Regions from separate parts of the Ruegeria sp. BG6 genome, predicted to be linked through region 3. Evidence: riboswitches for the same ligand, from Rfam matches in the RefSeq annotation. Region 3 holds a riboswitch; each other region holds the start of a gene.
The links. Region 3 has a riboswitch for cobalamin ahead of ACR0JW_RS12590 (DUF1636 family protein). Riboswitches for the same ligand answer to the same signal wherever they lie in the genome.
Positions count from the first base shown of each region.

Region 1: linked by a shared signal. The riboswitch ahead of ACR0JW_RS19490 (DUF4198 domain-containing protein) and the one ahead of ACR0JW_RS12590 (DUF1636 family protein) in region 3 are both predicted to bind cobalamin.
Region 2: linked by a shared signal. The riboswitch ahead of ACR0JW_RS09890 (hypothetical protein) and the one ahead of ACR0JW_RS12590 (DUF1636 family protein) in region 3 are both predicted to bind cobalamin.
Region 4: linked by a shared signal. The riboswitch ahead of ACR0JW_RS19985 (DUF1636 family protein) and the one ahead of ACR0JW_RS12590 (DUF1636 family protein) in region 3 are both predicted to bind cobalamin.

Region 1 covers NZ_JBQFTB010000013.1:123,039-130,283, reverse strand. The annotation lists gene cbiQ (cobalt ECF transporter T component CbiQ) at 1-223, opposite strand, end outside; gene ACR0JW_RS19500 (cobalt ABC transporter permease) at 223-804, opposite strand; gene cbiM (cobalt transporter CbiM) at 801-1,412, opposite strand; gene ACR0JW_RS19490 (DUF4198 domain-containing protein) at 1,419-2,204, opposite strand; cobalamin riboswitch at 2,334-2,533, opposite strand; gene ACR0JW_RS19485 (LacI family DNA-binding transcriptional regulator) at 2,891-3,916, shown strand; gene ACR0JW_RS19480 (winged helix-turn-helix domain-containing protein) at 3,921-5,135, shown strand; gene ACR0JW_RS19475 (fumarylacetoacetate hydrolase family protein) at 5,139-5,837, opposite strand; gene ACR0JW_RS19470 (pyridoxal phosphate-dependent decarboxylase family protein) at 6,048-7,245, shown strand, end outside.
Region 2 covers NZ_JBQFTB010000004.1:144,318-151,562, forward strand. The annotation lists gene ACR0JW_RS09870 (bifunctional 2',3'-cyclic-nucleotide 2'-phosphodiesterase/3'-nucleotidase) at 1-368, shown strand, start outside; RNA gene ffs (signal recognition particle sRNA small type) at 408-506, shown strand; gene ACR0JW_RS09880 (alpha/beta fold hydrolase) at 506-1,414, opposite strand; cobalamin riboswitch at 1,580-1,800, shown strand; gene ACR0JW_RS09885 (hypothetical protein) at 1,758-2,036, shown strand; gene ACR0JW_RS09890 (hypothetical protein) at 1,969-2,295, shown strand; gene ACR0JW_RS09895 (phosphatase domain-containing protein) at 2,297-2,800, opposite strand; gene ACR0JW_RS09900 (DNA polymerase III subunit gamma/tau) at 2,971-4,731, shown strand; gene ACR0JW_RS09905 (YbaB/EbfC family nucleoid-associated protein) at 4,827-5,171, shown strand; gene recR (recombination mediator RecR) at 5,233-5,826, shown strand; gene ACR0JW_RS09915 (histidine phosphatase family protein) at 5,893-6,456, shown strand; gene ACR0JW_RS09920 (hypothetical protein) at 6,578-7,066, shown strand; gene ACR0JW_RS09925 (ribonuclease T2 family protein) at 7,063-7,245, opposite strand, start outside.
Region 3 covers NZ_JBQFTB010000006.1:93,644-100,888, reverse strand. The annotation lists gene cphA (cyanophycin synthetase) at 1-2,226, shown strand, start outside; gene ACR0JW_RS12595 (Mur ligase family protein) at 2,242-3,978, shown strand; cobalamin riboswitch at 4,089-4,291, shown strand; gene ACR0JW_RS12590 (DUF1636 family protein) at 4,393-4,749, shown strand; gene ACR0JW_RS12585 (ABC transporter ATP-binding protein) at 4,746-5,531, shown strand; gene ACR0JW_RS12580 (ABC transporter substrate-binding protein) at 5,550-6,497, shown strand; gene ACR0JW_RS12575 (iron ABC transporter permease) at 6,499-7,245, shown strand, end outside.
Region 4 covers NZ_JBQFTB010000014.1:68,151-75,395, forward strand. The annotation lists gene ACR0JW_RS19970 (LysR family transcriptional regulator) at 147-1,046, opposite strand; gene ACR0JW_RS19975 (nuclear transport factor 2 family protein) at 1,290-1,796, shown strand; gene ACR0JW_RS19980 (hypothetical protein) at 1,968-2,303, opposite strand; cobalamin riboswitch at 2,790-2,997, shown strand; gene ACR0JW_RS19985 (DUF1636 family protein) at 3,092-3,472, shown strand; gene cobW (cobalamin biosynthesis protein CobW) at 3,469-4,524, shown strand; gene cobN (cobaltochelatase subunit CobN) at 4,528-7,245, shown strand, end outside.

The DNA of each region.
Region 1 (7,245 bases), on a different contig from region 3:
TGAGGGTCCGGCCGACTGGCAAGCGTGACATCACCAGTAAGCCAAGCGAGACGGACAAAGCGCCGATCAGCGCCGGAATACTGTTGAGGGCAACCGTGACGATGGCAAAGATGCAGGCCAAAACGACGCGCATACGGGGATCGTAGTCTCCGATCATCCCGAAATGGGCGGCTCTGCCTGCCTCGGCCAGTGTTTTGGCCTGTGGTTCCAGCGCATGTGCCATCAGGTGGCCATCTTTTTGCGCGCGGCCAGATAAAAGCCGATGCCGAACAGACCAATGATATAACCAATACCACCCAAGATGTTCTGCAGTTCATTGTGCTCGCGGTAGGCGGCGATCTCGCGCCGCAGTGGGCGGGTTTCGTCGCGCACCGCTTTGGCGATGGCGGCGCGTTCCTCATCCGAGAGCGAGGCCACAGTCACCGCTGCCGCGCCATCCGCAGATGCAACCGGCGTGGCTGTTTCAGAAAGCTCGGCTTCGACCCCCATGATTTCGGCCACTTCGTCGGCCGGCATGGCAACTTCGGCGACGTGCCCTGCACCCAGATCTGCCCTGAATGTATGAGTCACAGCTCTGGTCGGGCTGTAGAGAAAGAAACCGTCCGTATCGGTTACTGTGCGTCCCAGTTCAGAGCCGTCGGGGCCATAGACGATGACTTCCTGGTCTGCGGCCATATCGCCATTGGAAAACCCCAGCTCGCCTTCGATTGCGTCGCCTGCCGGAAAAACGCCCGCTATAACCTTGTGCGCAAGAGCCGGGAGCGGGGCGAGAGCAAGCGTACAAACAAGGATCAACTGTTTCATGTGGACGCAACCTTTACAAAAAGTTCCGGTTTGACCTTGCGGGCCAGAAGAACGGCAAAACCTGTCAGCACGGCCTCGATAGCCATGACGGGAATGTGGGCGAAAAAGACAAGCTTGGCAGCGGGCAGGAACTCATCGCCGGACAGCGCCAGCGAGACCGCGACAAAAGCAGTCGTGGCGGCGATCGAAAACGCGCCACCGACGCCGCCCCAGATCGCCCCCTGAACAGGCGAGCCATGTGCGATCAGGCGACCAAAGATCATCCAGGTCAACACCGCCGGAAGAGCGATATTCACCGTGTTGATCCCCAGCACGGTCAATCCGCCGAAACCAAAGAACACGGCCTGCAGCAGCAAGCCGACAAAAAGGGCCGGAAAGGCGGCCCAGCCGAGCAGAAGCCCGGCCAGACCGTTCAGAATCAAATGCACAGACGATGGGCCAATCGGCACATGGATCAGCGAGGCGACAAAAAAGCTGGCCGACAACACGCCTGCCGTGGGAATGCGATCCAGATCCAGCGATTTCAGGCCCAATGCGATCCCGCCAGCCGCGGCGACCGCACCGCCGATCACGACAGGGTTGGAAAGGGCTCCGTCGACGATGTGCATTCAGGCTTACTCCAGATCCCAGGCGCGGATCCAGATGACCGCATCCTGGCTCAGCTCTTTGCCTTCATGCTCGGTTTCCGGACCCACACCTAAAGCGGCGAAGCCCCAGTACCCGGCTTTTGGCACACCAAAAGTGAAATATCCGTTGTCATCCGAAATCGCGACCAACGCGCCGCCCGGCAATGGGGACACGGTGGCATCCTTTGCGCCGGCGCCGGTCATGTCCGGTGCTGCGGCGATGTACTCGATTTCGATTTCTGCGCCGGCGACGGGCTGTCCCTCGCTCAACACGCGACCGGTAAAGGTTGACCCGGCGATGATGTTGTAAGGCTTGTTCAGCGGCAGAATCTCGGTGGCCAGCCCCTGCGGCTGATCCCAGTCGGTCGGCAGTTCGTTGCGGTTGAGGTAAGCCTTGGTGATCTGCTGGATATAGATATCTTCGGATTCTTCGTAGTAAGGCGCAGGAACTGTAACCACCAAATAGTCACCCGAGCGTTTCACCGGCACTGAACCCAGGAACGCTTTGGCAATGTTGTCCGGTCCTTCAAAAGTGGTTTCTTCCAGCGTATCCATCAGATCGGTTTTTTCACCGTTGTGGATTACAAAGAATTCTTCCGGTTTTTCCAAGGTCATCACGTGACCAGCTTCAAACGGGTGCCAGAAAACCAGTTTGACCGGAACGTCACCGGGGCGTTCGATCATCGTGTCGTCGGTATATTCCAGCAGGAAATGGGCCTGCGCCAATGCAGGCATCGCCAAAGCAGCCGTTGCAGCCACCAGCAGTTTTTTCACGAATCGAGTCCTTCTCACGTCGCGCCTTCCCCGGCGCAAATTTACTTTGACGATGGGGAACGCGAAGCCATCTGCCTTATCGGGCAAACAGATCCGGCGCACACCCCGTCGCCGATGATGAACGCCCCTTCCAAGGGCGCATGTTCGGCAGGTCTCCTGACTTGCGGGTCAAAGCGCTAAACTAACCTTCCCGGGATATCCCAGTGGCATTATCAGCCGCGCTCGCCGCCTACAGTTGCGGGGGCAGTTGCAGAGTTGGCGAAATGTGCCGCACTGCATTCCCTATTGCTTCCGAGGATGTCCCCGGAACCGAACATGGCGCGTTCATGCCAGAATATGTAAGACACGGTCAACAATTGATTGCGGCGTTGCATGGGCCATTTGCGAAATCAGGAATTGCATGCCCGCGCTTGCTATGCGGTTTGGTACGCGCCACCGCGCGTGTGTGTATTTTCCTAGATCTCTTTCCGCGTTCAATAGTCGTCGGTTCAGTTCGCGGACTTGAGTTCGTTGGGCCCCAAACTGCGGGCGTTGATCGTGTGTTATATTGAACTCGCTACAAATATGGAGGGGCCCTCCGACGCATAAATGGTCCGACCGGCCCAGCGTCCGACGCAGAAGCAGAGTTGTTGTATTTGTCGCCGTGTTCACGCTACCATCGGGCAAAACAACAGTGCAGGTGCCTCGTGACCACAGAAACAAAACGCCCGCTCACCCTTCGCGATGTCTCGGAAGCGTCGGGGGTATCCGAAATGACGGTCAGCAGGGTCCTGCGCAATCGGGGTGATGTATCGGATGCGACCCGAACACGGGTTCTGGCCGCCGCGAAAGAGCTGGGATACGTGCCCAACAAAATTGCTGGTGCGCTGGCATCCAGCCGGGTCAATCTGGTTGCGGTCATCATCCCCTCACTGTCCAACATGGTCTTCCCCGAGGTCCTGACCGGCATCAATCAGGTTCTGGAAGACACCGAATTGCAGCCAGTGGTCGGCGTAACCGATTATTTGCCGGAAAAAGAGGAAAAGGTCCTTTACGAGATGCTCTCGTGGCGGCCTTCGGGCGTGATCATCGCAGGGCTGGAACACACGGAAGCGGCCCGGGCAATGCTGGATTCCGCGGGCATTCCGGTGGTCGAAATCATGGACACCGACGGCAAACCCGTGGATGCGATGGTCGGCATTTCGCACCGCCGTGCCGGTCGCGAAATGGCGCAGGCCATTCTGAAGGCCGGATACCAGCATATCGGTTTCATGGGGACCAAGATGCCTTTGGACCACCGCGCCCGCAAACGTTTCGAAGGCTTTACCGAAGTTCTGGGCAAACACGGGATCGAGATCGAGGATCGCGAGTTCTACTCGGGCGGGTCGGCACTGGCCAAGGGGCGCGAGATGACGCAGGCGATGCTGGAACGGTCGCCGGAGCTGGATTTTCTGTATTATTCCAATGATATGATCGGCGCTGGCGGACTGTTGTACCTGCTGGATCAGGGGATAGACATCCCTGGTCAGATCGGGCTGGCGGGGTTCAACAATGTCGAATTGCTGCAAGGTCTGCCCCGCAAACTGGCAACCATGGATGCCTGCCGGCTGGAAATCGGCCGTCAGGCCGCGGGGATCATCGCGGCGCAGCTGGCCGACCCGGAAGCCGAGATTGAAACCCGCGTGACCCTGACGCCGAAAATCAGCTACGGTGACACACTGAAGCGGCGTTAGAGTCTTGGCACTGCCGAATCTGGACAACCGGACAGCGCGTGCGGTGTTCATGGATCGTCACTTGCTGTCCGAAACCCCGTCGGGCAGCGCAAAGGGCGCGGATCTTCTGGACCTGATCCGACGGCTTGGTTTTGTTCAGCTGGACAGTATCAACACCGTGGCCCGCGCCCATGACATGATCCTGTTTTCGCGCAGGCCCACCTATCGCAGCACACATCTGAAGCGCCTGTATGAACGGGACAGGGCGCTTTTCGAACATTGGACACATGACGCCGCCGTCATTCCGATGGAGTTCTACCGGCATTGGCACCTGCGCTTTCAGCGCGATGCCGATTTGTTGAAGGCCCGCTGGAAGAATTGGCGGCGGGATGGATTTGAACAACAGTTCGCCTCGGTTCTGCTGCACATCCGCGATCACGGTCCGGTATCCTCGTCCGATGTGGGAAAGGACGAAAAGAAAGGATCGGGCGGCTGGTGGGACTGGCACCCGTCCAAAACCGCGCTGGAGTTCTTGTGGCGCTCGGGTGCGCTGACCGTCATTGGTCGGGATGGCTTTCAGAAACGCTACGACCTGACGGAACGGGTGATAGAAACTCATCTGTGCCCCGGTCATGCACCATGCGATGCCGAAGGAACGGTGGACTGGTTGTGCAACGCCGCCCTCGACAGGTTGGGGTTTGCAACATCGGGCGAACTGGCTGCGTTCTGGGATACGGTCAGCCCGGCCGAGGCGAAAGACTGGTGCGCCGCGGCCCAGAAAAACGGCGCAATTGAGGAAGTCGAAATCAATTGCGCGGATGGGCGTACAAGGAAAGTGTTTTCCCGCCCGGGATTGGTTGAAGAGGCCCCTGAACTGCCCGCGCCACCGGGCAGAATTCGCGTGCTCAGCCCGTTTGACCCGATGCTGCGGGATCGAAACCGCGCCGAACGCCTGTTCGGGTTTCACTACAGGATAGAAGTGTTTGTGCCCGCGCCCAAAAGAACCTACGGCTATTATGTCTTCCCCCTGCTCGAAGGTGATCGGCTGATCGGCCGGATCGACATGAAGGCCCACAGGGATAGCGGCGAATTGCGGGTACAATCCGTCTGGCCCGAGCGAAAGTTGCGCTGGTCAGAGGCGCGCACCCGCCGTCTGGAGGCCGAGCTGGACCGGGTGCGCAGGTTTGCCGGCCTTGATCGTGTTGAGCTTGCCGACGGTTGGCTGAAAGACCCTAAATAGGCTCTATTCAACCTGTGACAGGGTTAGGTGGATCGATTCAAGACCGTCAATTCCGCCATCAATCACATCACCGGCCTGGACCGCACCGACACCGGCCGGGGTACCTGTCATGATCAGATCGCCCGGACGAAGGTGATAGTAATTTGAAAGATGGCTCACGATCTCATCTATTTTCCAGATCAGTTCGTCCAGGGTCGCATCCTGCCGGACTTCACCGTTGACGCTCAGATGAATGCGCTTGTCTTTGTCAGGCGACCAGCTCTCCGACCGGGTCAGCGGCGCAAAAACGGCACCGTTTTCCAGATCCTTGCCCAGATCCCACGGGCGCTGTTTGTTCCGTTCACGGATTTGCAGGTCGCGGCGGGTCATGTCTAGCGCGCACCCATAGGCAAACACCGCGCCCAAAGCCTGCTCGCGACTGACGCGGAACACCGGCTGACCGATTGCAATCACCAGTTCCATTTCGTGATGATAGTTTTCGGTACCCGGCGGATATGGCACGGTCGCCCCGGTCAGGATGGCGTTGGGTGCGGACTTGGTGAAATAGAACGGCGCCTCGCGGTCCACAGTATTTCCCATTTCAGCCGCATGGGCCGCATAGTTCCGCCCGACGCAAAAAATCCGGCCCACCGGATATTCGGCCTGCTCGCCGACAACCGGTATCGCAACAGGTTCGGGAAGAGAAAACAGCTTGTCCTGCATGACAGCCCCCAGTTTGAAACATCGCCGGCATCTTAGGTGTCTTCCAATCACTGGCAAGACGTTGGCGACCGGGATGCACACCGTTTTGACCTGACATTCAAGACTTCGGGTTTCTTAGACGCATTGACCTTTCGCTCCGGATAACTCTCACTGCCCCGGAAATTCAAACACCCGGGACATCCCGGATCAGGCGGAAACACGGGGAACAGCATGCAGTGGAACGAATTCGCGGAATGGGGCCGAAAAGTCGCTGACTGGACGCAGAACTATCACGAAACCGTTGGCGACAGGCCCGTCCGGGCACGGTGCGAACCGGGTGAGGTCTTGAATGCGTTACCGTCTGAACCGCCCGAAACCGCCCAGCCCATGGAAGACATCTTCCGGGATTTTGAGCAGATCGTATTGCCCGGCATCACCCATTGGCAGCACCCCCGGTTCTTTGCCTATTTCAATTCGAACGCCTCGGCCCCGTCGGTTCTGGGTGAGTTTCTGGCCAGCGCCATCGCACCGCAATGCATGTTGTGGCAAACCTCGCCTGCCGCGACCGAGATGGAAACCCGGATGATGGATTGGTTGCGGCAGGCTTTGGATTTGCCGGACGGATTCGCCGGTGTGATTCAGGACTCGGCCTCGTCGGCGACGCTGGCCGCCGTGTTGACGATGCGGGAAAAGGCACTGGCCTGGCAGGGCAACAAACAGGGGCTGTTCGCGCAGAAACCCCTGCGCATCTATTGTTCATCCGAGGTTCACACCTCAATCGACAGGGCCATCTGGGTTGCCGGAATTGGCGAAGACAACTTGGTGCGTGTTCCCATCAAGGGCGACTGGCGCGGAATGGATCCCGACGCGCTGGAAGCGGCCATTCAGGCAGATTTAGACTCTGGTTTGCAGCCTGCGGGCGTCATTTTGTGCGTCGGCGGAACCGGCGTCGGGGCAACCGATCCTGTGGATCGTTGCTTAGAAATCGCCGCCAAATACGACCTCTATTCCCATGTCGATGCAGCCTGGGCCGGGTCGGCCATGATCTGCCCCGAATACCGGCACTACTGGCCCGGGATCGAACAGGCTGACAGCATCGTCTTCAACCCCCACAAGTGGCTGGGGGTACAGTTCGACTGCTGCGCGCATTTCCTGAAGAACCCCGACGATCTGGTCCAAACGCTGGCTATCAGCCCGGAATACCTGAAAACACATGGTAAAGACGGGATCGTCAATTACTCGGAATGGTCCGTTCCATTGGGGCGTCGCTTCCGCGCGCTGAAACTGTGGTTCGTGATACGCACCTACGGGCTGGAAGGCCTGCGCCAGCGGATGCGAAATCACGTCAACTGGTCCAAAGCGCTGCATGACAAACTTGCGTCGGAACCGGATTTTCAGATCACGACGGCGCCGATGTGGTCACTCTGGT
Region 2 (7,245 bases), on a different contig from region 3:
CAAACCGTGTCCGCGAGATTTGCTGCGGTGGAATCCCTGTTGAACCCACCCAGAAATTCGTTGTGGCCCTGAACAGTTACCGGGCCAGCGGCGGCGGACACTTCCCAGTTGCGCATCAGGCCCGGCAGATCGATCTGCCGACCTTACCCATCAGGGACGTCCTGCGCGACTATCTTTCGGGGGGATTACCGGGCGACCCGATGCAATCTGCGCCCTTCCCCTTCAGCCTTATCCGGCTTCCCGGCCACGCTTCGATTCTGAAAACCGGGCCGGGAGCAAGGGCGCATCTTTCCGAACTGGACGCATACGATCCGCATGCGCTGGGGCATGACCCGGAAGGCTTTCTGCGGATCAGACTGTCACTCTGACGGGTTGTCTTCCTGGCGCAACTTCCCTATATCGACGATTGAGAGGTTGGCGCGGGCGAGCGCCTCGCCAACCTGGTCAGGTCCGGAAGGAAGCAGCCACAACGAGCCCCGCTTGGGTCGATGTCCAACCTCTCACTTCATCCCGCAATCGTCACATCTTTCCGGTCGGAACGGACTTGCTGCTCCGCAGACTCGATCAGCCTCGGCCAGACCGCTTTGTTTTTGCGCGCAAAAACACCAATGTGGCCAATGGATTTCAGCCCGAAATCCTTTGGCTCAAGCACATGACGGTTGGCGTCCGGGCCGTATAGCTCGGCCAGCCTCCAGACCGCATTTTCAGGCACCATCTGGTCGTCCGAAATCGCAAACAGGTCAACCGGACCACCGGCCCGCGGCCAGGTCGCTGCGGGCAGGCTTTGGCCAATTTCAGGCAGATAGCTGTTCGGCGAGGTGCACCATTTTCGCCATTGCCAGTAGACCTTTGACGGCAGGTCCGAACCAAACCCAATGGCCTTGCCGGGCAGATACCCCAGCACATGAACTGCAAAAGGCGCATGCCCGTACCAGAAGATTCCGGCCAGCCCCCTGTAGGGCCAGGGATGATCCGACAACGTAACCAGGCCTGAACACACACAAATCATCCGGTCGATCTGATCCACATCCGATTGCAATGGCTCAAGCATACCCCCCAGCGAATGACCAATGGTCCACTGCCGCGCACTTGGGAATCGCCGTCGCATCTCGGCCCGGGCCGCGGGAATATCGATCAGCGCCCAATCGGACATGGTGACACGCGAATCCTTCAGACGCCCCGATAACGATTTTCCGAAATCGCGGTAATCATAGGTCAGACAGGCAATGCGCTGCTCTTCCGCCAGCCACCGGGCAAAATGCTGATAATAGTCCTGGGGAACGCCGGTCGCGCTGTTCAGAACAACTACGATATCAGGCGCTGCAACAGGCAGGTACAGGCGACCCGACAGCATAGCCGTCCCGGAGGGAAATCGTATGTCTTCGGTCAAGACCTGTTCCTGTATGTCCAACATATCATGCTCCGCTCTCAACTGAACAGTTCAGTTCACCTATCTGTCAGGCCAGTCGCCCGCTCAAGTCAACCCGGTGCAAACATGACCAAACGTCCGCTTTCCCGACCACGCATCGGACCAAATGCCTCGGCCCGCGCAATGCGCTTGACTCGGGGACCCGGCAACCGCTAGCGATGAGGAGATGGTTTCCGCGCCCTTTAAGGGGCCGGGATGAAAAGGGAACACGGTGCGGTTCTGTCTGGCATTGCCGGAAGGAACCAAGGCCGAGACTGCCCCCGCAACTGTAAGCGGTGAGCAATGCCGAAACACCACTGGCCGAAAGGCTGGGAAGGTCGGCAAAGCGATGACCCGCAAGTCAGGAGACCTGCCATCGATACTGAAACCGAAACTCGGGCGGGGTGTCCGGGCAGGTCCTGATGGCATAGCCCCGTCACACCTGATCCTTGCCCCGCGCCGCGCGCGGAGGGCGCATTATGATCTGGAAGACAAGGACACACGAATTTTCTGCCACTGTGTGCCAGCGCACCGGCAAACCCTGTCCGGCACTGGCGCAAATGGCGCGGGCTCTGACGCGCGCCGTGGCAAGCGCCGGCCCGGCCGCAACCCCGCAATTCGCCATTGAAGGCAGCAGCGAGCTTGCCCATTGCCCCGAAGGGTGCATGGCCCGGTTCCACGCGCGGCCAGACAAAATCCGGGTGTTTTGCGGAACGAATGAGGAAACTCCGGGCGACAGGTTGGAGGATTATGCAGACATGATGTTCTGCGCAGAGTTCCGTGCGCTGCCGTCCGCAATTCTGTCGGACCCGCCCTGCGCCATGCTTGAAGCTTCGGCCCTGGCAGGTCGCCAAGTGGCGGCCCAGGCCGGACATTTGTCGGCCTAAGCTACGGGTCCGCGCTGGCCGGAATCAATTGCGTGGCCCATGCCAGTTGTGCATCTGTTTCAACCGCACAGGGCCGCACCGCCCTCAACCGTTTCAGGGCTGCACCCGGTTGCTCGCCACATTCGACCATCAGGCGCAACACCACCATTCCGGACCGGCCACAGCCGCCCCGGCAATGCACCAGAATGCGCCCGCCCCCTGACAGGGCATGGCGGACGGCCGCGCTTACATCGGGCCAGCGCGCGGTCACGGCGTCGGGGGGTGCACCGAAATCTTCGACCGGCAGATGGACCCAGCGGCAGGCGCGCGCCTGAATGTCGGTTCCGAAGTCACGCGCGCCGTCCTGCAGCATCTCGACTTCGGTCGTCATTGAAATGACAAGACCGGGCTTCCAATCGGAAATCGCATTCAGGTCCTGGGCATAATTACCCCCACGCCCTGGCATTGATGTCAGGGCCAGAGTACCTCCTCCGACCTGCAGCGCATGAATAATCATCTGAGACATGCAACGCGCCCTCCTTAATCGTTACGCACAAGAATCCGGTCAAAAATGCTTCCGCCTTCATTTTTACGCGCATCCCGAAGCATTCCCAAATGAATTTCGCGAACCGGCTGTGGACGCAGGCGGCGGCGCACTCTACGCTGCACTTCTGATACGAATCCGACAGAGCAGAAATGACCGACACGCCAAGCCCCGCTTATCAGGTTCTTGCCCGCAAATACCGCCCGGAAACCTTTGCCGACCTGGTTGGTCAGGATGCCATGGTGCGCACCCTGAAAAACGCGTTCGAGGCAGACCGGATCGCGCAGGCCTTCATCATGACCGGCATCCGCGGCACCGGCAAAACGACAACGGCGCGGATCATCGCCAAGGGCATGAACTGCATCGGCCCCGATGGCGACGGCAAACCGACGACCGAACCCTGCGGCCAATGCGAACATTGCGTGGCGATCATGGAAGGCCGCCATGTCGACGTAATGGAAATGGACGCCGCCAGCCGCACCGGCGTGAACGATATTCGCGAAATCATAGACAGCGTCCGCTATCGTGCCGCCAGCGCGCGCTACAAGATCTATATCATCGACGAGGTTCACATGCTCTCGACCAGCGCGTTCAACGCGCTGCTCAAGACACTTGAGGAACCGCCCGAGCATGTGAAATTCATCTTCGCGACTACCGAAATCCGCAAGGTTCCGGTGACGGTCCTGTCGCGCTGCCAACGCTTCGACCTGCGCAGGATCGAACCCGAGGACATGATCGGTCTTCTGAACAAGATCGCCGCCGCCGAGGGGGCCCAGATCGCAGAAGACGCACTGGCGTTGATCACCCGAGCGGCCGAGGGTTCGGCGCGTGATGCAACTTCGCTGCTGGATCAGGCGATCTCGCACGGGGCCGGTGAAACCAGTGCCGATCAGGTCCGGGCGATGTTGGGTCTGGCGGACCGGGGCCGCGTCCTGGACCTGATGGACATGATCCTGCGGGGCGACGCGTCGGGGGCTCTGACAGAGCTAAGCGCTCAGTACGCCGAGGGCGCCGATCCGCTTGCCGTGCTGCGCGATCTGGCCGAAATCACCCATTGGGTGTCCGTGGTCAAAATCACGCCGGACGCCGCCGAGGACCCGACCGTTTCACCGGACGAACGCGCTCGTGGCCAGCAAATGGCCGAAGCCCTGCCGATGCGTGTCCTGACCCGCATGTGGCAAATGCTGCTGAAAGCGCTCGAAGAGGTCTCAGCTGCGCCAAACGCCATGATGGCGGCAGAAATGGCCGTCATTCGGCTGACCCATGTGGCCGACCTGCCAAGCCCGGAAGAACTGATCAAACGTTTGCAGGACGCACCTCCACCCACGCCGAACGGAGGCCCCGGTGGCGGCATGGCCGTACCCTCGCACGCCCCGGTACAACCTCAGGCATCGGCAAGGTCTTCCTACGTTTCCGCTCCACACGGTCCCGCCGGCGCGCCGACTACTGCCTTGGCACAGGACGTCCAAACTGCTCTGGCGCGCTATCCGACCTTCGAACATGTGGTCGAACTGATCCGGACAAACCGGGACGTAAAGCTGCTGGTCGAGGTCGAAAACGGTGTGCGGCTGATGTCCTACTCACCGGGCCGGATCGAATTTACACCGACCGATCATGCCCCGACAGACCTTGCCCAACGGCTGGGTACGGCGCTGCAGCGCTGGACAGGCAATCGGTGGGCCGTATCCATCGTGGCAGATGGCGAAGCCGCCACGATCGCCGAGATCCGCGATGCGGCCGACCTCGCGCTAAGGTCACAGGCCGAGCAGCACCCGCTGGTTCAGGCGGTACTCATGCAGTTTCCCAAGGCGCGCATCAAACGGATCGAAACCCCGGAACAGCGCGCCGCCAAGGTCGAAACCGAGGCTCTTCCCGAGGTCGAAGACGAATGGGACCCGTTCGAAGAGGACTGAACATCTGCCTGGAATACAGGAGGATGCCCATGCCCCTTGTGTCACGCAGTCACCCTTCGTATTTAGGCGTCAAATCGATTTACAGGAGAAACCCGATGCTCAAAGGTTTAGGCGGTCTGGGCGATATGGCCAAGATGATGAAATCCGCGCAGGACCTGCAGACCAAAATGACCGAAATGCAGGAAGAACTGAACAACCTCATGGTTGTCGGCGAATCCGGCGCCGGTCTGGTCAAAGCCACCGCCACCGCCAAGGGCGAACTCAAGGGTCTGGACATCGACCCGTCGATCTTCAACGGCGACGACAAGGAAGTGGTCGAGGACCTGATCCTGGCCGCCATCAAGGACGCGCAGACCAAGGCCGCCGAGCGATCCCAGGCGGAAATGGCCAAGCTGACCGAAAGCATGGGGCTGCCGGCAGACATCAAGCTGCCGTTCTGATCTTCATCTTTTCCCAAATACTCCCGCCGGAGGCTCCCTTCGGTGCCAAACAGGACAGGCCGTGAGTTCGAACAGCGACATCGACAACCTGATCGACCTGATGGCCAAGCTGCCGGGCCTTGGGCCGCGCTCGGCCCGTCGCGCGGTTCTGCACCTGATCCGAAAGCGCGCCCTGCTGCTGACACCGCTGTCGGACGCAATGCAGCAGGTCGCCGCCACCGCCCGCGAATGCCTGAATTGCGGCAATGTCTGTACCGCTGATATCTGTGACATCTGCGACAGCGAGGCCCGCGCCACCGGAGAGCTTTGTGTCGTCGAGGATGTCGCTGATCTTTGGGCGATGGAACGTGCCGGAGTATTCAAAGGCCGCTATCACGTTCTGGGTGGTACACTTTCGGCCTTGGACGGTGTCGGTCCGGACGAGTTGCGCATTCCCCGCCTCAAAGACCGCGTGACGGCCGAGGGCATCACCGAGATCATCCTTGCCCTGAACGCCACAGTCGACGGACAGACCACCGCCCACTACATTGCCGACCAGTTGGAGGGACAGGTCCGCCTGACCTCACTTGCGCAGGGTGTGCCAATTGGGGGTGAGCTGGATTATCTGGACGACGGGACGATCACGGCGGCGCTGAGGGCGCGGAAAGAACTGTAAGGTCACAGAACCTGTCAGAGAACAAACTGAAATCATGCTTTGATTTTCCAGAGTTGTACGTGACTTATGAGCAGATATCCCGATCTATTCATACTGCGACACGGTGAAACCGAGTGGAATACTCTTGGCAGATTTCAAGGCCGCAAGGACTCTCCGCTGACCGAAACGGGCAAGGCGCAGGCGCGCACTCAAAACCAAATTCTGAGCCGCATTCCGAACACACCGTCTCGGGTCGTCGTCAGCCCGCAGGAGCGCGCGCAGCACACGGCTCGGCTCGCGATTGCACCCCATCTGCAACTGGAAACTGACCACCGCCTTCAGGAAATCGCATTTGGCCAATGGGAAGGTGTATCCAAGAACGTCATCAGGTCGCAGATCGACTACGCCTACGAAAGCTATTTGTGGTTTTTTCGCAGCCCTGGCGGTGAGAGCTTTGAGGAGATATCGACAAGAGTCCGATCCTTTCTGGATGAGCAAGAAGAACCCTCAATCATTGTGACCCACGGTGTAACTTCTTTGGTGCTAAGGGGGATCTGGCTGGGTCTAGATCAGGAAGGCCTGCTTAAGCTGCCTCGCACACAGGGGTGTGTCTTCCATCTTTCCAACGGTACGGAAACGATACTTCAGTAGAGGCGGCCGCATTATTATCCGACACGTGCCTGCTGCACGCTTTCTGATCACAGCCTTTGGTTATGCGCAAAACTGCGCTAAGGATATCCAAACACTACCATTTTAGCTGGAGCATTCCTCGATGACCCGCCTTCTCGCCTTCACCTTTGCAGCTTTCACCGCAACCTCCGCTATGGCACAACAACTTGTCGACAAAGGCTTTGTCGAGGGCTGGAACGTCATGATGGACCCCGCACTTGGCAACGGGTGCCTGATCCAGACGATCTATCAGGATCTGTCGGTCGTGCGGCTGGGCTATGACGCGTTGGGTGATCGCGGATACTTCACCGTCTACAACAAGGCATGGGGCGATATCGAACCCGGGAAAACCTATCCGATCCGGTTCGATCTGGACGGCAAGAGCTTTGACGCCACCGCCATCGGGTTCAGGCAGGATCGCGTTCCTGGAGGGACGGTGTTTTTCACCGACCGCAACTTCGTAAGCGCGATTGCGCAGAACAGAACCATGACCGTCTACAACCCGGCAGGTGAGCGTGTGATGGCAATCGACCTCAAAGGCACGGCCAAGGCGCTGGAATATGCGCGGGACTGCCAGAACAAGAAGCTCTAGCGAATCGGATCGAAAAGGGCGTCCTTGGCGGTGCAGTCGTGGATCACATCCCGTCCGCAGGGCACTGGTTTCAGATCACGCGACAGACACAGGCGGACCTCTTCTATATAGCCCTGTTTGCAGGTCACAGTGACCATATCGCGTTCAAGACCCGGGTTTGCTTTCACAAACGCGTCTTC
Region 3 (7,245 bases):
CTGAACGAAGGATCGCTGGTTCAGTTCGGGCATGGCAAGTATCAGCGACGCATTCAGGCGACCATCACGTCCGAGACCAAACATATCTCGGTCGAGATTTCCTGCGACAAGGAAGATACCCACAATCTGCTGAACGATCTGGGCCTGCCGGTGCCGCAACAGCGCATGGTCTATTCGGCCCGCGAAGCCGCGAAAGCAGCTGGCCGGATCGGATTTCCGGTGGTGGTCAAACCGCTGAATGCCAATCACGGCCGCGGAGTATCGATCAATCTGAACTCGGAATCCGAGGTCGAGGCCGGTTTTGCCGAGGCCAAGGAACACTCGCGAAGCCGCGCCATTCTGGTTGAAAGCTTCATTACAGGATTTGATCACCGGATGCTGGTGGTCAACAACAAGCTGGTCGCCGTCGCCAAACGGGTTCCGGGTCATGTGATGGGGGATGGCAAGCATACGATTGCGGAACTGGTCGCCATCGTGAACCAGGATCCGCGCCGGGGCATCGGGCACGAAAAAGTGCTGACCATGCTGGAAATCGACAATCAGGCCAAACGCCTGATGGAAAACGCCGGTGTGACCGAAGAAACCGTTTTGCCGGAAGGAGAGGTTTTCTATTTGCGCTCTACCGCGAACCTGTCCACAGGCGGCACGGCCATCGACCTGACCGATGTGGTTCATCCCGACAACCGCGACATGGCTGAACGCGCCATCATGGCGGTTGGGCTGGATGTGGGCGGTGTCGATTTTCTGATCGACGACATCACCAAGTCCTACAAGGATATCGGCGGCGCGATTGTCGAGGTGAACGCAGCCCCCGGATTCCGGATGCATGTGGCCCCGTCCGAAGGCCAACCGCGCGATGTTGCCGGTCGGGTGATCGACATGCTGTTCCCGGTCGGGGACAAGACACGCATCCCCATTGCGGCGATCACGGGAACCAACGGGAAAACCACAACATCGCGGATGCTGAACCATATCATGAAAACCAGCGGCAAGACCGTTGGCATGACCTCGACCGACGGGGTCTATGTGGATGGCAAGCTGAGCGTCAAGGGCGACATGACCGGGCCCAAGTCGGCCCAGATCGTGCTGCGCGATCCGATGGTCGATTTCGCCGTGATGGAGACCGCGCGTGGCGGGCTGGTGCGTTCGGGCCTGGGCTATCAACGCTCGAACGTTGCCGCCTGTCTGAACGTATCGGCCGACCATCTGGGGCTGGGTGGCATCAACACGGTCGAAGAGCTTGCCGTGGTGAAACGCGTCGTGGTGGAAAGCGCCACGGATACGGCCGTTCTGAACGCCGACGACATCAACTGCCTGAAGATGGCGGATTATGCCGGGGCAAGTCAGATCTTCTATGTCACGACCAATCCCGGCCACAGTCTTGTGAAAGAACATATCAAGGAAGGCGGCAAGGCCATCGTGCTGGAAAAAGGCATGAACGGCGACATGCTGACCATCTACGACAATGGCCTGCATATCCCCGTGCTCTGGTCGCACCTGATCCCGGCGACACTGGAAGGCAAGGCGATCTTCAACGTGCAGAACGCCATGTTTGCTGCCGCCATGGCCTATAGTTTTGGCGTTGATCTGGACAACATCCGCCACGGGCTGCGGACCTTTGACACCAGCTATTTCCAGGCACCGGGGCGGATGAACGTTTATGACGAACATCCGTTCAAGGTAATCCTGGATTATGGCCACAACCCCGCCGCCCTGAAGGCAATGGCGGCGCTGGCCGACCAGCTAGAGATCAAGGGCCGCAGGCTGTGCGTCGTATCGATGCCCGGTGACCGTCGTGACGAGGACGTCGAGGATGCGGGCGCGGCGCTGGCCGGTCATTTTGACCACTTCATCTGCAAGGCTGACGACCGCCGCCGCGGACGCGGGCATGACGAAATTCCTCAGATGCTGCGGCAGGCGTTGATTGCAGGCGGCACGCCGGATGAGGCGATCACAATCATCCCTGATGAGGTCGAAGCGGTGACGGCGGGTCTTGAAATGGCAGCTCCCGGCGATCTGCTGGTGATATTCGGCGACGACACCACCCGCTGCTGGAAACAGATCATCTACTTCAATTCGGATGGCGACGCACCTGAAGCTGAAGCAATCGGAAAGCCTGCCCCTGTTGAGACCTCTTTCGAGGACATATTCGACAGCGATCAGGCCCTGATCCGGGACGAGCGCGGCGTGCGTCTGGCCCGCGAAATCAGCGAAGACGCGGATTGAGCCGAGGGCACCGGAATGGACAGAATTGAAGAGCTTGAGACCGCGCTGACCATCCCCAGCGCGACCAGTGACGCGTTTCGGGTAGACGATGCGCGCCGGCTGACCGGGCCCGGGTTGCTCTGGGATCACCCGGGCGCAATCATGGACGTCTTTTTTGACCAGGAGCAGTCTTCGCGTGTCATTGAGCTGTGGCAGCATCATGCACGTCGTGTGCTGGATGCTCTCGGCTGGCACCAGGAAAAGCTGACATATCGGGTATTCACCGGCGGCGTGAACCTTGCGATTTCAGCGCCGATGGATCAGCTATATTCAGCGATCTTTGCGGTCCAGACCGCATGGCATTTCTGTGCCGCGGCGCTCGTCGGGGAAACACCCGGCGATTTCGACAAGATGATCGCCGACGTCCGCGACGTCATGGCCAAAGAGGCAAATCCGGCCCTGATCGCCCTGATCCAGGCGGCCTCGACGCGGGGCGTCGATATCCTGTGTGACGACGACGACATTTCGATCGGACACGGGGTCGGAAGCCGGACCTGGGCCTGGAACGCTCTGCCTGCGCCTGATGAAGTCGAGTGGGACGCCTTGCACAACATCCCCGTCGCCTTCATCACCGGAACCAATGGCAAGACCACAACGACCCGGCTGCTTGAGGCGATCGCCCGGGCGGCGGGCAAGGTTGCCGGGCTGACCTCGACCGAGTTTGTCCGCGTCGGCGACGACATCCTCGACCGTGGTGATTATTCCGGCCCCGGCGGAGCGCGCATGCTGCTGCGCGACCGGCGGCTTGAAGTCGCCTGTCTGGAGGTTGCCCGTGGTGGAATCCTGCGCCGGGGTCTTCCAACCCATGCGGCCTCGGCTGCGGCTGTCACAAATGTCGCCAATGATCATCTGGGGCAGTACGGCGTCAACACGGTTCCGGAGTTGGCGCAGGCCAAGTTCGCCGTGCACCGCACCCTTAAGAAAGATGGCGTTCTGGCCCTGAACGCGGATGACGCGTATGTCCGGGATGAGGCACTGAACACGTCCTGCAGGATCTGGTGGTTCTCGCTGGACCAGAAAAACGCACTGATCCAACAATCCCGCGAGCAAGGACATTGTTGTGCCTTCCTGCGGGACGAGATGATTGTGTTCTTCGATGGCTCCACGGAACAACCGGTGATTTCGGTTCACGATATACCGCTCGCCATGGGTGGGGCTGCCAGGTACAATATTCTCAACGCAATGACTGCGCTGTGTCTGGCCCGCGCACTCGATATCCCGATGCAGGCCATTCGCGCCGGATTGTCCGGGTTCAAGCCAGACGCCAAAGATAATCCTGGCCGGTGCAACGAGTTTTCACATAACGGCGCCCGCGTCTTTGTCGATTTTGCGCATAACCCGCATTCGGTCGCAGCGGTGTGCGAGGCTTTGTCCGGACTTCCGGCCAAGCGCCGCTTCATACTGCTAAGCCATGCCGGGGACCGGTCAGATCAGGACATCATCGATGTCACGCAAACGGCCTTGCGGTTCCAGCCGGATGTGATCGTCGCCGCCGAGCTTGAGGGCTATCTGCGGGGACGCAACCTTGGTGAGATTCCAAAGCTGATTAAGCAGGCGGCAATGAACAACGGTCTTCGGGATGAGCAGATCCTGAGCGCGCCTTCCCCGACCGAGGCGAGCAGGACAATACTGGATCAGATCGAACCGGGCGATCTTGCCCTGTTGCTGGTCCTGTCCGAGCGCGAGCAAGTCTTAAAATTGCTGGAAAACTGAACCCCTACGCTGAATCCGAGGACCTCGGGCGGTGAAACTCGAGCACCGCCCTGCCCAGCCCATCCGATTGTCCTGCCAATAATTCTGTATTGACGCATGCCCGGGTCTGAGGCACTTAGCTAGAAGATGGTTCCCGAAGGAAGACCCGAGGGATGAAAAGGGAATACGGTGCGGCCCTGAAGGCCAAGTCCGTAACTGCCCCCGCAACTGTAAGCGGTGAGCGACGCCAAACACCCACTGGCCGAATGGGCCGGGAAGGAAGGCCAAGCAAGGACCCGCGAGTCAGGAGACCTGCCATCAGTGTTCAACCAACCCAGGGCGGGGCGCCCTGGAAGGAGGCTTAGATGGCACGTCAGTCACGTGTTTACATGATCAGCACCTTCTGTCCGCGCTTGGCAACAAGTGGAGCGGACCATGTCAGACGCCACTGATCATATTCTTCTGATCTGTTCGACATGCAACGGTGATTTGTCTGCGGACAAAATACGCTCTTCTTTGTCAGATGCGCTACCTTCCCGGTTTGCCATTCGCTCGGTCGATTGCATGGCCGGGTGCGCGCGGCCGACAACCGTAGGGTTTCAGGCCACCGGCAAAGCCCAATACCTGTTCGGTGACATCCGGACCCCGCATGACATCGCGGCCTTGGCCGAATTCGCGTTGCAATATCAGAACAGTGCCGATGGATGGACCTGCGCGTCCGACAGGCCGAGCGCTCTTTTTGGCAAAACCCTTTCCCGTTTGCCCCGAATGATTTTGGAGGAGCCTTCATGACGACCTCTGCATTTCTTGCCGTGCGTGACGTCGAATACTATGCGCTGAATGGTGATGTTCTGCTGCAAGCAGCGTCTTTCGAACTGGAAGAAGGCGCAATCCTTGCAATTGCCGGACCGAACGGGGCCGGGAAGACGACGCTTCTGAACCTGTTGTGCGGCACGGCCGAACTGGTGCTGGGCGACGTTTTGATCAATGGGCGCAGCCTGAAACACACGCCCGCCAACCAGCGCGCCCGAATGATCGCTGTTGTCAGCCAGCACGAACTGCCGGATAGCAGACTATCTTTGCGGGAATATGTGGCCTTGGGGCAAATCCCGATCCGGGCTGACCGGTCGAAAGAGGGCCACGCCGCCGAACTGGACAGGGTTTTGAACCTGACAGGTCTGTGTGATCTGGCGGACAAACGAATGGGCGTACTTTCCGGGGGTGAACGTCAACGTGCGCATATCGCACGCGCGCTGGCACAGAACCCTTCGCTTTTGTTTCTGGACGAACCGACAAACCATCTGGACCCCGACGCCAAGGGGCGGATGCTGTCGCTGGTTGCCGAGTTGGGCATCACGGTGGTCATGATCGTCCACGACCTCGTCATGATCCCCGAATTCGCCACCCATGTGGCCATGATGAAATCCGCGCGGCTCACGGGCTTTGGTCCCGTGGCCGATGTGCTGACCTCGGACCAGGTCCGGGAAACCTTTGGCGTCGACTACCTGTACTTTCACCATGAGGGCCGCGTGATTCCGGCGCTGGATATCCGAAAAACCTCGGTCTCAAACTAACCCTAGGAGCATCTTTGAATGAAACAGATCTGGTCGGTGGTCCTGACCACAGCCCTGGCAGGCGGTGCGTCGGCACAAGAAATTGCCGTCGACAATTGCGGCAAGCCGCTGGTTTTTGAAACTGCACCCGAGCGGATTGTCGTGCACGATATGAACATGACCGACATGGCCTTTGCGCTGGGTCTGCAGGACAAGATCGTCGGGCTGACCGGCATCACCGGATGGTACAAGACCAGCCCGGAATTCGATACGCTGCGCGGCGACATTCCCGAGCTTGCGCCCAAATACCCAACGGTCGAGAACCTTGTGGCCGTCGAACCCGACATGTTCTTCGCGGGCTGGTATTACGGGATGAAGCCGGGCGGAGACGTGACTCCTGACACGCTGGAACCCTTTGGCATCAAGACCTTGATCCTGTCCGAAAGCTGCGTGCATCTGGACAAGGACCGCCCCGAAGCCAGCATGAACCTGCTGTTTGATGACGTTCTGCGCCTGGGCCAGGTCATGCAGGTCGAAGACAAGGCGAAGGAACTGGTTGATGGTTGGAAAGAAGAACTGACCGAGATCGAAACCCGGACCGCCGATCTGCCCAAACCGCGCGTTTTCCTTCTAGATGGTCCCGCTGATGCGCCCTTCACCGCGGGCAAGTTTGCCATTCCCGATGCGATGATTTCCGCAGCGGGCGGTGAAAACGTGACCCATGACATGGATACAAGCTGGGGCCGCACCTCGTGGGAAACGGTGGCGGCCGCCAACCCCGAATTTCTGGTGCTGCTGGATTACCAGACCGGCAACGGCGCCGAGGATACCTTCAAATTTCTGCAGGAGCATCCGGTGATGTCCCAGACCGATGCCGTCAAGAATGAAGCCTGGATTGGCCTGCGGTACGAGGAACTGACCCCGGGACCGGCAAATATCGAGGCGATCCTGAAAATGGCGCAGGCCATGCATCCGGATCTCAACTGATATGGGCCGACTTGGCCTGACACTCCTGCTGGGGGCGGTCGTTCTGGCCGCCCTTTTGCTGATCTCAACCATCTACGGCACCACATCCATTCCGGTTTCCGACACGTTCACCGCTGTCTTGCTGGGAACAGGTCTGAGTGACGGGGACATGTCGCCGTTGCACCGGATCGTGTTTGATTTGCGCCTGCCGCGCGCCCTGTTCGCGGCCGTAATCGGCGCCGGGTTGGGCATCGTCGGCGTGGTCCTGCAAACCACAACGCGCAACGATCTTGCTGATCCGTTCCTGTTCGGCCTGTCCTCGGGTGCGGCGGCCGGCGCCGTGTTCGTGATCACCGTGACAGGCGACGTGCTGGGCTTCTGGACCCTGCCGTTGGCCGCGTTCTGCGGCGGGCTTGTGGCTTCGGGCATCGTGCTGGCGCTGGTTCACGGTTTACGCACAAGCGCGCCCGAAAAACTGATCCTGGCAGGTCTTGCGGTTTCGTTCCTGTTCTCGGCCATCACCAACTACCTGATTTTTGCAGGCGACAGCCGCGCCGCGCATTCCGTGATTTTCTGGATGCTGGGCGGTCTGGGCCTGGCCCGCTGGGAGACGTTTCCGCTGGTCTGCGCAGGCCTGCTTCTGATCCTGAGCTTTTCTCTCTACCGCAGCCGCTGGCTAGACGCGTTGCTGACCGGCGATCTTACTGCCTCAACCCTCGGCGTACCCGTGCGCGGACTGCGGTTCAGCATGTTCTTTGTTGCGGCGCTG
Region 4 (7,245 bases), on a different contig from region 3:
AAATGATCCCCGGCAAGGATAAGCGATTGAAATCAAAAAAACCAATCCTGCACGAGGCAACTCTGATCAGCCCCCGGCCCGATAGCGTGAACATAATGACGGGCCAGTGCCCGATATGACGTTGGACGGAATCCAGTTCGAGGTTCTCAAGCCTCCTGAGAAAGTGGTGCGCACGTCACTTCAAGCCATTTCAAGAAAGCACCTACCTGATCGGAAATGCGCCCCTTTCGGTAGACCGCAAAGTAGCAGGCCACCCATTTCGGCGGCACGTCGATAGCTTCCAGTCTGCCTTTATCCAGGTACTTTTTGGCGGTCACTAGAGGGCTTAGATGCAATCCGTAGCCTTGCAAGGCGGCGTCCAGCTCGAACTTCGATCCCCCCGGATCAACAAGCTGAAGGTCGTCGACGCGCAGGCCGAAGTCCCGGACGACACCTTCAAAGACTTGGGAACCGATGCTCTTGTCCTGTATCCACGGCACATCGGTCAGGTTTTTCGCACCCAACCTGACAAGCTCTGGTGTGCCGCATAATACGAACGGCGACTTTAGAAGCAGTTTCTGGGCCGCGCCGCTCCAAACATGGTTTGGCGGGCCTCCGCGTATCGCAATGTCAAAGGCTTCGATATCGACGTCCCAAGAATTTCCTTCCGCAGCGAATGACACTTGGATGCCGGGGTGTTCCGCCCAGAAGCCGCCAAGACGTGGCATGATGACCGCGTCGACAAATCGGACAGTCGTAGACACACTCACACCGCGAGCGGCCTCCTGAACCGTCACATCATCAATGCCTTTTGCGATCTGTTCGAATGCGTCGTTGAGCGTGCTGGCCAGCGTCCGACCGGCCTCGGTCAAAGCAAGTCCGCGGCCCTCTCGGCGCACAAGTGGAATCCCCAGATCAGCCTCAAGCTTTCGCACCTGTTGGGCAATTGCGGCAGTGGTTACGTTCAGTGAACGTGCCGCGGCAGAATAGCCGCCTAAACGGCCGGTCGCCTCAAACGCCCGAAGGGTCGTAAGCGGCGGCAACTTATGCCAGTCAATAAGATTCATTCAGTAGACATACTTAATGATTGCTATTTTTTTTGCCTCGCAAGGTACACCAAATGTGACTATTGTCGAGAAATACACCTGATGGGAATTGAACAATCCGTGGTGTAGCTATCTGAAATTGCGATTGCCCTAAAAGCCTGTCGAAATGCGTTGCAATGCGATCGTCCTGCAATGCGTTTTGCGTTGACAGTTGGGTTTGAACAACCGGCAAGGACCAATCGCCGCAAATGCTTGGAGGCCGATATGACTATCAGGATGACCATGCTTTTTACTGGAATAGGGTTGGCTATCGCGGCACCGGCGCTGCCCGACACCAAAGCCGAGACTCCGCAAGCCGCACACACTGCGTATCTTGCAGCGATCAACTCGAACAAACTGGATCAATTCCTTGAGACGGTCACTGATGACGTGGTGTTCATCGCACCCGGCGCGCCTGTCATGGAAGGCAAAGCCAAGGTCGGGCCATGGGCGCGCGGGTATTTCGACGCCGTCCACACCCGTTGGAAAAAGCAATCGCTGGAATTTGTTGTGGCGGCGGACTGGGCGTTTGAGCGTTATGAGTTTACCGCCACCGATGTTCCGCGTGACCCGGGCCCTGCCACTGTTTCCACCGGCCATGGCATCAATATTTACCATCTTGAAGATGACGGAACATGGCGCGTGGCGCGGGATATCTGGTCCAACGCGAATACCTTCAGCGCCGGCAGATCAATCGCGTCGGCGTGTTCGGGGCGTGCCAAACCTTGCTGATCAAAAGATTCGATTGGTTGGCACGCCGCCCAAATGGCTTGGACACATACCGGATCGGCCGCTTATTACCGGGTTCCGTCCTCGGCCAACTACATTGGCCTCCGGACGGAACCTGAAAAGTACTTTTCTCGGCAACCGAAAGGCCCAACCCGCAGATCGGGCATGAGCAAATTACTGGGCCACAACTTCCTTGCAGCTGCCTTTGCCCCATCCGGATTTGCTGCCCGAAGCCGAATAGTCAAACGTGCCAGTCTTGAGATTCACGTTGTAATTCAGGGTAAAGCCGTCACCGATATACAGGTAAGTCAGGGTGTCGAGGCCGGGATACACCTCAGCCTTATTGTCGATATCACCAATGGTAATATGCCCTTTGTTCTGGCCCTCGTATTTGACCAGCGTGGCCGCCATTTCCGGATATTTTGCATCCGCCGCTTCACACTCGAACACCCGGTCTTCCGCAACTGCAGCGACGGGTAAGTACACAAGAAAAGCTGCTAACTTTTTCATTTTTTGTTTCCTGGCATATTCTGTTCGCCGACGCCCGCTAAGGGCAGTTTGAGGCATAATTTTGCAAAAAATCTGGCTACTCTGTGCACGGCAAGACGGCCATCAGATTTGATCTCGAAGCGGTCGTTTTTGCCGGGTCTTGCGCGAATACTGAAATGGAGTATCCCGAGCCGGTCGGAACGGCAGTTACTTAATCAACGAAACCCCAATCCCTCGGTTTAGCGATGCTCGGAGATGACGGTCGATTGGTCGCCGCAACGTCCACACACGGCCTGCCCCAGTGGCTCTGAAGCCGAATCTGCCCCGCCCGTCCGGGTCCCGCCGACCCCTTCCAAAGCCAGCGAAGATCAGACGGACCCCCTCAATCACGCAGGTTTTCCGGCGCAGCAAGCGCCCGGCGATGCCGCTGAGTGACCACCTCAGGTCGCTTTTTCCTTCCGGCGGCAAAGCCGCGCATCCTGAAGCTTGACAAGTCCCCCGCCTGTGCCGCATGTCCGACCCGTTGGTGTCCATCCCTGGATGGATGAAAAGGGAATGCGTCAGCGGTTTTTCCGTCAAACGCAGCCGCCCCCGCGACCGTGACCGGAGAGGGTGCCCATAGCCACTGGCCGAAAGGCCGGGAAGGCGGGACATCTGCCAGAGCAAGCCTCTGACATCCGCAAGCCGGGAGACCTGCCAGCACCCGAAGAAGAAACCGGGCGGGGTGTTCCGGTGTCGGGTCCATGTGCAGACGCGTGGCCCGCATGAAACCCCGTCCCCCGCGAAGAGGATTTGGGGGGATGAGAGACATGACCGAGACCGCACCAGTCGAGTTGCTGGTCTGTACCACGTGCCGCCGTGGACTGCCCGTCGAGGATGATGAAAAACGCCCCGGCACATTGCTGCACAAAGCGCTGCAACAGGCCGACCTGCCCGAAGGCATCACGCTGAAACCCGTCGAATGCCTGTCGAACTGCGATCAGGGCTGCTCGATCGTGCTGCGCGGTGGACCGGGTCGCTGGACCTTTGTCTATGAGAACCTGAACGAAGCCGAACACGTTGACGTCATTGTCGACGGTGCGACCAAATATCTGGCGACCGAGGACGGCTTGATCAAATGGCGTGAGCGCCCCGAACATTTCCGCAAAAACTGCGCCTCCCGCATTCCCCCGATTGGAGCCCTGAAATGAGCACTCTTGAGAAATTACCCGTCACTGTGATCACCGGCTTTCTGGGCTCGGGGAAGACAACGCTGGTCAAGCACCTGATGCAGAACCCGCAGGGCAAACGTCTGGCGGTCGTGGTCAATGAATTCGGCGACGTGGGCGTCGATGGCGATATTCTGAAATCCTGCGCCATTCCCGATTGTCCGGCAGAGAACATCATGGAACTGGCAAACGGCTGCATCTGCTGCACCGTGGCCGATGATTTCATACCGACCATCGAAGCGCTGATGGCGCTGGACCCGCGCCCCGATCACATTCTGATCGAAACCTCCGGCCTCGCCCTGCCCAAGCCGCTGCTGAAAGCCTTTGACTGGCCCGATATCCGCTCGAAAATCACTGTGGACGGCGTGATCGCTCTGGCCGATGCCGAGGCGGTCGCGGCAGGTCGCTTCGCTCCGAATGTCGAGGCGGTGGATGCCCAGCGCCTGGCCGATGACTCGATCGACCACGAAACGCCTCTTTCCGAGGTGTTCGAGGATCAGATATCCTGCGCCGATATCATCCTGCTGACCAAGCCCGATCTGGCAGGGCCAGAGGGTGTTGCCAAAGCCAAAGAGGTCATCGCAGCCGAGGCCCCGCGCCCGCTGCCCGTCGTAGAGGTTGCCGAAGGCGTCGTAGACGTCCGCGTCGTGCTCGGTCTGGAAGCCGCAGCCGAGGATGACATGGACGCGCGTCCGTCGCATCACGACGGTCACCACGACCACGAACATGACGATTTCGAAAGCATCATCGTCGAACTGCCGGAGCAAAGTGACCCACTCGATCTGGTTGCCAAGATCGAACGTCTGGCCAGGGAAATGAACATCCTGCGCGTCAAGGGGTATGCGGCAGTTTCCGGCAAACCGATGCGTCTGCTGGTTCAGGCTGTCGGTGCCCGGGTGCGTCATCAGTACGACCGCCCCTGGGAACCCGGCGAGGAGCGCCGCTCGCGTCTTGTGGTCATTGCCGAGCACGACGACATCAAAGAGGCCGAAATCCGAGACATCCTCGTGGGTGTGACCGAGGCCGCCGAGTAAGCCATGCACGTCGTCTTCCGCGAAAGCCACGGGCTTGAAGAAACCGAGACCCCGACCGATCTGGGTCAGAGCCCGGCGGATCTGGTGATGTTGTCCTTTTCGGACAGCGATCTCGGTGCTTTCGCGGCAGGCTGGCATCGCGGCGGTGGGCCGGAAGGGCGAATGCCGACGATGCGGTTGGCCAATCTGACGGCGCTGAAACACCCTCTGTCCGTTGACACATATGTGGAACAGACGCTTGACGGCGCAAAAGGTATCCTGATCCGCCTGATTGGTGGGGTGCCTTACTGGTCATACGGGCTGCAACAGGTTCTTGCGTTGGCGCAGGCCAAAGGCATCGCGCTGGCGGTTCTGCCTGCCGACGGGCGTGAGGATACCCGGCTGGACGACTATTCCACCCTGCCCGTCTCGACCCTGCGGCGACTGGCGCATCTGTGCGACACCGGCGGCGAGGTCGCGGCGCAGGCCGCTTTGGCGCAGATGGCCTTGGCGGCGGGACTTTACGCCGGGCCGGTGATGGGGGCCAAAACCCTTCCGGAATGCGGTGTTTGGTGCCCTGACCGCGGCGTAACCCCGGTCGAAACCGCATTTACGAACGATGCGAAACGCATCATCGTCACTTTCTATCGCGCCTACCTGACCTCCGCCGACACCGCCCCGGTCGCCGCCCTGATCCACAGCCTGCGTGCGCGTGGGTTCGAGGCAATGGGCATGTTCGCCCCTTCCCTCAAGGCACCTGCCGCCGCCGATTGGTTGCGCCGAAACACCGTTGCACTGGAACCTTCTGCGATCATCAATGCCACATCCTTCTCCGGCAAAGGCGCGTCGGGAACCTCTCCGCTTGACGCGGCGGGTGTGCCGGTTTTCCAGGTCGCTCTGGCAACTTCACGCCGCAAAGCGTGGGCCGAGGCCGAACGCGGTCTTTCCCCCGCCGACCTTGCCATGCACGTCGTGCTGCCCGAAGTGGATGGGCGGATCTCGGCGGGCATCGCCTCATTCAAGGAACCGGGCAAACGCGATCCGCACCTGGAATATTCCCGCTTTGCCCACCGCGCTGAACCTGAACGGATCGAAGCGATCATTGATCGTGTAACCGGCTGGCTGAATCTGAACGACCGACCCAAAGCGGAACAGGTGCCGGTTCTGGTTCTGTCCACCTACCCCGGCAAGGACTGGCAGATGGCCCATGCCGTGGGCCTTGACGCGCTGGCCTCGGCCGAAGCGATGCTGTCAGATTTGCAATGCGCCGGGTACGACACAGCCCCTGCCGAACCGATCGCCGACACATTGCTGGGCGCCCGGATTTCCTGGTCGCTCGAAGATTACCAGGCCGCGCTTGCACACTTGCCGGATCAACTGAATACGGACCTGAAAACAGTCTGGGGCAAGCCCGAGGATGATCCGATCTTTGTTGATGGCGCGTTCCATTTCACCGCGCTGCACCGGGGCAAGGCGCTGGTCGCGCTGCAACCCGAACGTGGCACGCCTGAACTGCGCGATGACGACTATCACGACCTTTCGCGCACACCGCGTCACAGCTATGTCGCGTTTTACCTTTGGCTGCGCAAAAGCCTGCACGCCGACGCACTGATCCACATTGGCGCCCATGGCACTCTGGAATGGCTGCCGGGAAAATCCGTTGCCCTGTCCGCCGAGTGCTGGCCCGAGGCGCTGATCCGTGATTTGCCGGTGATCTACCCCTTCATTGTCAACGACCCAGGCGAAGCCGCACAGGCCAAGCGCCGGATCGGGGCCGTAACATTGGGCCATATCCCGCCCCCGATGAAGGAGAGCGGCACGCCGGACAGAATGGTGCGGCTTGAATCGCTGCTGGACGAATTCTCGAACGCAGACGGGCTTGACCCCAAACGACGCGACCGCTTGCAGGAAGATATCCGGGAAGAAGCTCAGGCCATCGGGCTGGAAAGCGACCTTGGCCTTAACCAGGCCACCTGTATCGCCGAGGCAATCACCCGCATCGACCGCTTTGTCTGCGACATCAAGGAAAGCCAGTTTGGCGACGGGCTGCATATTTTTGGCCGCGTGCCTGAAGTGACGGGCAATTTCGACCCCGCGCCATCTGCACACGCCGAACGCACTGCCTTGCTGGACGCGCTGGCCGGAAAGCGGATCGAGGCTGGCCCGTCCGGCTCGCCCTATCGCGGACGATCGGATGTGCTGCCCACTGGGCGGAACCTCTACACCACTGATCCCCGGTCGGTCCCGACCCGCGCGGCTTACACACAAGGCGTGAAACTGGCCGAGGAACTGGTTCGGCGGCACCTGCAGGAGGAAGGCGATTATCCGAAAGGCCTGATCGTCGATCTATGGGGGTCTGCCACCATGCGCACGGCAGGCGAGGAATTCGCGATGGCGCTGCACCTTCTGGGCGTGAAACCGGTCTGGGACAAGGGATCAGAGCGGGTATCAGGCATCGAAGTGCTTCCAATCACCGACCTCAGCCGTCCACGTCTGGACGTGACCCTGCGTGTTTCGGGCCTGTTCCGGGATGTATTCCCAACGCTTTCCGCCCTATTTGGCCAGGCCGTTCGGGCGCTGTTGCAGCGGGACGAAGCGCCGGACTGGAACCCCTTCGCGGGGCAGACCGCGAACCCGCGGGTCTATGGCCCGGCTCCGGGCAGCTATGGTCTGAACATCACACACTTGTCGGAAACCTACACCGACGAGGCCCGCACACAGGCGGGTGAGGCATGGCTAGAG